2 regions of the Nocardiopsis sinuspersici genome follow, and region 2 is predicted to be linked to the other one. Evidence: riboswitches for the same ligand, from Rfam matches in the RefSeq annotation. Region 2 holds a riboswitch; the other holds the start of a gene.
What was found. A riboswitch is a leader RNA that binds a small molecule or an ion and turns the genes downstream of it on or off. The one in region 2 is predicted to bind cobalamin.
Positions count from the first base shown of each region.

Region 1: linked by a shared signal. The riboswitch ahead of NOSIN_RS23305 (ribonucleoside-diphosphate reductase subunit alpha) and the one ahead of NOSIN_RS11525 (VWA domain-containing protein) in region 2 are both predicted to bind cobalamin.

Region 1 is NZ_MCOK01000001.1:5,398,150-5,402,515, forward strand. Features, by position in the region: gene NOSIN_RS23295 (NYN domain-containing protein) at 1-568, shown strand, start outside; gene NOSIN_RS23300 (hypothetical protein) at 597-1,169, shown strand; cobalamin riboswitch at 1,586-1,767, shown strand; gene NOSIN_RS23305 (ribonucleoside-diphosphate reductase subunit alpha) at 1,925-4,366, shown strand, end outside.
Region 2 is NZ_MCOK01000001.1:2,688,710-2,693,075, forward strand. Features, by position in the region: gene NOSIN_RS11525 (VWA domain-containing protein) at 1-2,112, opposite strand, end outside; cobalamin riboswitch at 2,141-2,278, opposite strand; gene cbiE (precorrin-6y C5,15-methyltransferase (decarboxylating) subunit CbiE) at 2,333-3,664, shown strand; gene cobM (precorrin-4 C(11)-methyltransferase) at 3,917-4,366, opposite strand, start outside.

The DNA of each region.
Region 1 (4,366 bases), 2.7 Mb from region 2:
CGCGCACGAGACCGGGGCGCAGCGCTCGTTCGCCCAGGACGGGCAGCACGGACAGCCGGGGCACACACCACCGCAGAGAAACGGACCACCACAGGACCCCAGGTTCGGTGCCGGGGACAATCCCGGCTTCGGGGGTGCGTCCGACGCAAACCCTACCTATGGGACCAGTACGGAAACTGACACCGCCCACCGCGGTGGGGCGGTCTCCTCCTACGGAGGGCCGCCGCCTACTGGTCCCGAGCACGCCGACCGGTTCGACGCCGGCCACTACCAGGAACCGCGTCCCAGTCCTGGATATCCCCAGCAGACGCACTCCGGCGCGCATACCGTTGACGAAGCGGTGCATGTTGCGCACAAAGAAGGGAACGACTTCGCGGAGTCGATCGCTCGCGAGGCGCCCGCTCTGTGGGTCGAGGCCGTCCTCGCCCGCAGACCCAGGATGCCCTCCGACCTGGAGGCGCGTCTGCTTCAGGGCTCCTCGCTGCCGATCGACCACCTGTTGCGTGACGAGGTTCGGGACGGACTGCGCCAGGGGTTCTGGCAGGCACTGGAGCGCGCCAGACCCTGACCTTGAGCATGGGAGTGCGAGTAGGGGGATGGGGGCGATGCGGTTGACCCACGTGACGACGGCAGAACTCGACCGTTTGGAATTCCACGCCGTTCGGTCGGGTGAGCACGGACCGGTCGCCGCCCAACTCCTGGACCTGGCCAACCAGGTCGACGCCGGAAGCGAGATCTCCCGCGCGGAGCTGTTCGTGCGCGCGGGAGAACAGTGGGAGATCGCCCAGGAGTTCGAGCGCGCCTGCGCCGCCTACCAGCGGGCGATCGACGACGGAGGGCCCACGGTGATCGACGCGCGCGCACTCAGCGCCGGGGCCCTGCTGCACCTGGACGAGTCCGAGCAGGCCTACGCGCACCTCAAGCGCCTGGAGGCGGAGGATCCCCCGGGCCTGCAGACCTACATCCACGTCGCCGAGGCGCTGTACGCCCACGACGACATGGAGGGGGCCGAGCGGTGGGCGACGGTCGGCGCGGGCCGCTTCCTCGGCCTGGCCTCCTCGCCCTACGTCCGCGACCTCCTGATGGAACTGCTGCGGATCCGTTTCCGCATCCGCGTCGACCTGGGGCTGGACGAGGACGCCCTGGACCGGCGGCTCGACGAGGGGTGACCGCCGCCCGAACCCCTCGGGTCGGCGGGGAAGCAGGCGGGTGAGCTTTCCGACGTCCACGGGGGGCGTGCGACACGCCCGGAGCCGGCCGCCGACGCGTGCCGTCCCCGCGCAGGGCCCTTGCAGGCGGCCTCCGGACGGGGTGCGCCGGGTTCCGCGAACGCACCCGAGCCGTGCCGCAGGCGGGTTCTCCGGGCCCGTGGAGGACGCCTCGGCGCGGGCGGCCCCGGCGACGTCCTAGGCTGTGTCGAGTCACCCCCGAACGTTGCCCCACGAGGCGTGATCCCTGCGGTGAGCGGGTGGAAACGGGCCCCGATACCACGCTCTGAGTGTGTGTCCGACAGTCGTCGAAGCATCTGAGAAATCAGTGACACGCCATCATCTTGCGGTGTTCCAACCCTCCATCCCCTAGATGTAGTATCTCTCCCGCTGGTGGTTCACCTCCTGGGGTGAGGCAAGAGGGAATCCGGTGCGAAACCGGGGCTGCCCCGCAGCGGTGAGTGGAGACGAGGCCGCCACAGGCGCCGGGAACCCCCGAGGACATCCCGGAGCGGTGACCTCCACAAGCCCGAAGACCTGCCACCGGTGCGCACGTGAGCGTGTGCCGACGACGGGGCTTCGAGGGTGAGCCGCCGCGATCCACCGGTCGACGACCGTACGCACCCAGTGCGCCGGTCCACCGGTGGGCGCCGTGCGCCTCGCATCTCGGTCCCCTCCCCGCCGGGACTCTTCTATTGAGGTTTTGGAGCCGCTGTATGACCCTTGACGTCGAAGCCGTGCCCGCATCCGTTCGGTCCGCACCGACCAACGACGGCAGTCCCCCCGCCGCCGTCGACCGGATCGAGCACGTCGTGGCCGAGGCCTGCGCGCGGCTCACCGGTGTTTCGGCGGAGAAGGTCCTCACCGAGGCCCGTCGCGGCTTCTACCCCGGGATGTCCGACGCCGAGATCGAGCTGGCCCTGGTCATGGCCGCCCGCAGCTTCGTCGAGGTGGACCCCGACTACTCTTACGTGGCCGCCCGCCTGCTGCTGGACAAGCTGCGCCGCGAGGCCCTCACCTTCATCAGCGGCTCCCCCGACGCCGCCGGCCAGTCCGAGATGGGCGAGCGCTACGCCTCCTACCTCGCCGCCTACGTCAGCCGCGGCATCGACCTCGGCCAGCTCGACCCGGCGCTGGCCGGGTTCGACCTGGACCGCCTGGGCGCCGCGCTGCGCCCCGAGCGCGACGAGCAGTTCACCTTCCTCGGCATCCAGACCCTCTACGACCGCTACTTCCTGCACAGCGACGAGGTCCGCTACGAGCTGCCGCAGGCGTTCTTCATGCGCGTGGCCATGGGCCTGGCCCTCAACGAGGACGACCGCGAGGCCCGCGCCATCGAGTTCTACGAGCTGCTGTCCTCGTTCGACTTCATGGCCTCCACGCCCACCCTGTTCAACTCGGGCACCGTGCGGGCGCAGCTGTCCTCCTGCTTCCTCACCACCGTCGGCGACGACCTGCAGGCCATCTTCCACGGCATCAGCAACAACGCGATGCTGTCCAAGTACTCCGGCGGCCTCGGCAACGACTGGACCCCGGTGCGCGGCCTGGGCTCGCACATCCGCGGGACCAACGGCAAGAGCCAGGGCGTCGTCCCGTTCCTGAAGATCGCCAACGACACCGCCGTCGCGGTCAACCAGGGTGGCAAGCGCAAGGGCGCCGTCTGCGCCTACCTGGAGACCTGGCACATCGACATCGAGGAGTTCCTCGACCTCCGCAAGAACACCGGTGACGAGCGCCGCCGCACCCACGACATGAACACCGCGAACTGGGTTCCGGACCTGTTCATGAAGCGCGTGGAGCAGGGCGGCACCTGGACCCTGTTCTCGCCGGACGAGGTCCCCGAGCTGCACGACAAGTACGGCACCGAGTTCGCCGAGGCCTACGTCCGCTACGAGGCCGAGGCCGAGGCCGGGCGGATCAAGGTCTCCAAGAAGATCCCGGCCGTCGACCTGTGGCGGCGCATGCTCACCATGCTGTTCGAGACCGGCCACCCGTGGATCGCCTTCAAGGACCCGGCCAACCTGCGCTCGCCGCAGCAGCACGCGGGCGTGGTGCACTCCTCCAACCTGTGCACCGAGATCACGCTGAACACCAGCGCCGACGAGGTCGCGGTCTGCAACCTGGGCTCGGTCAACCTGGCCCAGCACGTGGGCCCGGACGGCCTGGACGTCGAGCGCCTGCGCGGCACCGTCCGCACCGCCGTGCGCATGCTCGACAACGTCATCGACGTGAACTTCTACACGATCCCCGAGGCGCGCCGCGCGAACATGCGCCACCGCCCCGTGGGCCTGGGCCTGATGGGCTTCCAGGACGCCCTGTTCAAGCTGCGCACGCCCTTCGCCTCCGAGGGCGCGGTGACGTTCGCCGACGAGAGCATGGAGCTGATCAGCTACTACGCCATCGAGGCCTCCATGGAGCTGGCCTCCGAGCGCGGCTCCTACGAGAGCTTCGAGGGCTCGCTGTGGAGCCGGGGCGTGCTGCCGATCGACTCGCTGCGGCTGCTGGCCGAGGCGCGTGAGGGCGACCTGGACATGGACCGGGGCGAGACCCTGGACTGGGACTCGCTGCGCGAGCGCGTCAAGGCCACCGGCATGCGCAACTCCAACGTGATGGCGATCGCCCCGACCGCGACCATCGCCAACATCACCGGCGTGGGCCAGTCGATCGAGCCGGTCTACCGCAACCTGTACGTCAAGTCGAACATGTCCGGCGACTTCACCGTGGTCAACCCCTACCTGGTGCGCGACCTCAAGGCGCGCGGGCTGTGGGACGACGACATGGTCTCCGCGCTGAAGATGCACGACGGCAGCCTCGGCGCCGTCGACCGTGTCCCGGACGACCTCAAGGCCCTGTACGCCACCGCGTTCGAGATCGACCCGGAGTGGCTGGTGGACGCCGGCTCGCGCCGTCAGAAGTGGATCGACCAGGCCCAGTCGCTGAACCTGTACATGGCGGCGCCCAGCGGCAGGAAGCTCGACTCCCTGTACCGCCGTGCGTGGCGTTCCGGCCTCAAGACCACCTACTACCTGCGTTCGCAGAGCGCCACGCACGTGGAGAAGAGCACGCTCAAGGGCACCGACGGCCGCCTCAACGCGGTCGCCGCCACCCCGGGGGCCGGCCCCTCCGCCTCGCCCGCGCCGTCCCCGAGCCCGAGCCCG
Region 2 (4,366 bases):
GGCGGCCCTCTCTCGTACGGCGCTGCCCAGCGCGTCCGCGCTGACCTCGCCGACGGGCATGTGGTCGGCGCCCAGCCGGGCGGCCAGGCGGGCGGCGAGGCCGAGGCGCAGCGGGCCGGACTCGCCGTCCACCACGACGGTGGTGACGCCCAGTCCGGCGACGTGGTCGGCGGCGGCCATCGCACGGCCGACGGCACCTGGCCCGCCGGTGGCCCGGCCGTCGGTGACGACGAGGAGGAGCGGGCGCAGCCTCGGGTCCCGCAGGCGTTCGCGCCGAAGGACGCGGGCCGCCTCCGTCAAGCCCTCGGCGAGCGGGGTGCGCCCTCCGGCGGGCAGCTCGTCGAGGCGGGCCGCGGCGGTGTCCACGGAGCGGGTCGGCGGCAGCACGAGTTCGGCGCCGCTCCCCCGGAAGGTGACCAGGCCGACCTTGTCGCGGCGCCGGTAGGCGTCGAGGAGGAGGGAGAGGACCGCGGTCTTGACCTCGGTCATGCGTCTGCGCGCGGCCATGGAGCCGGAAGCGTCGACGCAGAACAGGATCAGGTTGGTCTCCTGGCCCTCACGGACCGCGACGCGCAGGTCGCGGGGGTGGAGTCGCAGCCGGCCGCCGTCCCGGGGCCGGGACGCGGCGGCCCGCACGGTCTCGCCCAGGTGGAGCGAGCCGCCGGATCCCCGGCCGGGCGCGGTGGAGCCGATCCGGCGGCCCCGAACGCCGACGGCGCGGCTGCGTCTGCCGTCGGCCCCCTCCCCGGAGCCCCGCGCGGTGAGCAGCCGGGTCCGGTAGGGCGCGGCGGCCGTGGCCGGGGCCCGGGCCGGGGAACCGCCGGCGGGTTGGGGGCGGGACTCCTGGGCGTCGCCGTCGGAACCGATCGGTTCCCGCTCGGCGGACGCGGGTTCCCGCTCGGCGGGTGACGAAGGCTCTCCCCGGCCGTCCGGCTCGCCGCCCGAGGTCTCGGCGGGGTCCTCGGTCTCCGACGGGCCGCCGGCGTCGGAGGGACCGTCGGATTCGGACGGGCCACCGGAGTCGGCGGGGTCGTCGGCCCCTCCGGGGCCCGGCGGCTCCGGGGGGTCGGGCGGCGGTTCCTCGTCGCCCAGGATCCGGTCGAGGAGGTCCTCGTCGAGTCCCGGCGCGTCGAACGGGTTGCGCCGGCACCGGTGCGGCAGGGCGAGCGTGGCGGCGCGGCGGATGTCGGCCCGGGTGACCGAGGTCCGGCCCTCCCAGGCCGCGTGCGCCACCGCCGTGCGCGCGGTGACGATGTCGGCCCGCAGGCCGTCCACGTCGTAGGCCGCGCACACCTCGGCGATCTTCAGCAGCGCGGCCTCCGACAGCCGCACCCGCCCGAGTGCCTTCCTGGCCAGGGCGATGCGTTCGGCGAGGGCCTCCTCGGCCTCGCGGTAGCGCCCGGCGAAGGCGTCGGCGTCGGCGTCGTGGGCCATGCGCCTGCGGACCACCTCGGCGCGGACCTCCGGCTCGCGCGGCGCGGCGACCTCCGCGGTGAGCCCGAACCGGTCGAGGAGCTGCGGCCGCAGTTCGCCCTCCTCGGGGTTCATCGTGCCGATGAGCAGGAACCGGGCCGCGTGCTCCACGGAGAACCCGTCGCGTTCCACGGTCACCCGGCCGGTCGCGGCGGCGTCGAGGAGGAGGTCGACCAGGTGGTCGTGGAGCAGGTTGACCTCGTCGACGTAGAGGAGCCCGCGGTGGGCCCGGGCCAGCAGGCCGGGCTCGTAGGCGACCCTGCCGTGCGTGAGCGCCTGTTCCAGGTGCAGGGAGCCGAGGACCCGGTCCTCGGTGGCGCCGACGGGCAGTTCGACGAGCCGCACCGGGCGGCTCTCCACGGCCGTGCCGGGTTCGAAGGGTCCGTCCGGCGACCGCTGCGCCGGGTCTGCGGGGTCCACGGAGAACCGGTCGCCCTGGTAGACGTCCACGGGCGGGAGGAGGGAGGTGAGGGCCCGGACGGCGGTGGACTTGGCCGTGCCCTTCTCCCCGCGCACCAGGACGCCGCCGATCTCCGGCGAGACGCTGGTGAGGACGAGGGAGAGGCCCAGGTCGTCGAGCTGTTCGGCGTCGCAGCCGACGATCGCGGAGAAGGGGTAGTGCGACGTGCGCAATGGCATGTGAGGCTCCCGCTCGTTTCGCCATCCGTAAGGGGCGGGCGCGAGGCCGGTCTTCGGACTTGCCGGGTCCTCCTGTACGGAGGCTCGGTTCACCGCAGCGGGCCTGTGCCGGAGTCTCACCGGGCTTCCCAGATTCTCCCCTCCCGCCGTCCCCACCGTTTCCGATGGCTGGGCCGTTGGGGCACCTCGTGCCTGTGGCCGCCACGATAACGTCACGGCCATGAAGGACGACACCCGCCCTCCCCTCCCGGAGGCCGCTCCGCCGCGAGACGGGACACCACCGACGGACACCCGCGGCGCGGCGCCCCCTCCTACGAGCCCCTCTCCCACGGCACCCGGGACGGGGATCACCGTCGTCGGTATCGGCGCCGACGGCTGGCCCGGCGTGCCCGAGCGGCTGCGCCGGACCGTCCTGGACGCGGACGTGGTGCTGGGCGGCCGCAGGCACCTGGCGATGCTGCCCGGCCGGCCCGGGCAGCGCCGGGAGGCCTGGCCCTCTCCCCTGCGGGAGGGCCTGCCGTCCCTGCTCGCCTCCCTCGGCGGCGCCTCCGCGGTCGCGCTCGCCTCCGGCGACCCCCTCGTGTCCGGTGTCGGCACCACGCTGGTCGAACTGCTGGGCGCGGACGCCGTGCGGGTGGAGCCGTCCGTCTCCTCCGTCGCCCTGGCCCGCGCCCGGATGGGCTGGCCCGCGGAGCGGTGTGCGGTGGTGGGCCTGGTCGGGCGCGATCCCCGCCTGCTCCTGCGGGAGCTGGCGCCCGGTCACCGCGTCCTGGTGCTCTCCTCGGACGGGGACACTCCAGCGGCGGTCGCCGCCCTGTTGGCCGGCGCCGGCTACGGCGCCAGCCGCATGACCGTGCTGGGCGACCTGGGCTCGGACTCGGAGTCCCGCCTGGAGACCACGGCGGACGGCTGGCTGGGGACGGCTCCTCCCGGGAGGGTGCCCGCGCTGCACGTGCTGGCCCTGGAGCTCGCCGGCCCGTCCGGGTACGGCCTGGTCCCGGGGCTGCCCGACGACGCGTTCGAGCACGACGGGCAACTGACCAAGAGGGACCTGCGCGCCTCGGCGCTGGCCCGGCTGGCGCCCTCACCGGGGCGGCACCTGTGGGACGTGGGCGCGGGCGCCGGGTCGGTCGGCGTCGAGTGGATGCGGACCCACCCGACCTGCGCCGCCACTGCGGTGGAGGCCGACGCCGAGCGTGCCGCGCGGATCAGCCGCAACGCGGGCCGCCTCGGCGTCCCCGGGCTGCGCGTGGTCACCGGCCGCGCGCCGGACGCGTTGGAGGGCCTGCCCGAACCCGACGCGGTGTTCCTCGGCGGCGGCGCGACCCGTCCGGGCGTACTCGACACCTGCCTGCGCGCGCTACGGCCGGGCGGTCGGCTCGTGGTGCACGGGGTGACGCTGGAGACCGAGCACCTGCTCGCGGACGCCTACCGGCGCCACGGAGGGGAGCTGACCCGTGTCGCCGTCGAGACCACCGCGCCCGTCGGCACGTTCACCGGCTGGACGCCCGCCCGCACGGTCACCCAGTGGTTCCTGGCGGTGCCGTCCTGAACCTCCGCTCGCCTTGGCTCGTGCTCGGGTGCCGCAGGTACGGGGACCCGTCGGCACCCTCGCCACCCCCAGCGGCGCGGGACCGGGTTCACCGGACGAACCCCGGTGGCCGGCCGGGTACGTTGCCGGTGTGACCGGAGCGCTCCCACTCCGGATGATCTTGTGCTTACAGCGAGTCCGGGCGCCGAAGCGGGCTGTAAGTACAAGACCACGGCTCACGGGGCGAGCCGGTGAACCTGTCCGGGCACCGCGCTAGTCGCCGAACCGGGGGCGGGCCGGATCGTAGAGGTGGGACTCACCGCCCGTCGCGGGGTCGAGCGCCCGCCCCACGAGGATCACCGCCGCCTGCCGGAACCCGGCCTCCTCCACCGCGTCGGCGATGGTGGAGACCGTGCCGCGCAGCACCGCCTCACCCGGCTGGCTGGCCCGGTGGACGACGACGACCGGGCAGTCGCCGCCGTACTCGGGCCCGATCTGCGCCATCAGCTCCCGCACCCGCCTGATCGCCAGGTGCAGCACCAGCGTGGCCCGGGTCGCCGCGAACGCCGCCAGTGACTCCGTGTCCGGCATGGCGGTCGAACGGGCCTGGGTCCGGGTCAGCACCACCGACTGGGCCACCAGCGGCACGGTCAGCTCCCGCCCCGCCAGCGCCGAGGCGGCCGCGTACGCGGGCACCCCGGGCGTGACGTCCCACGGGACACC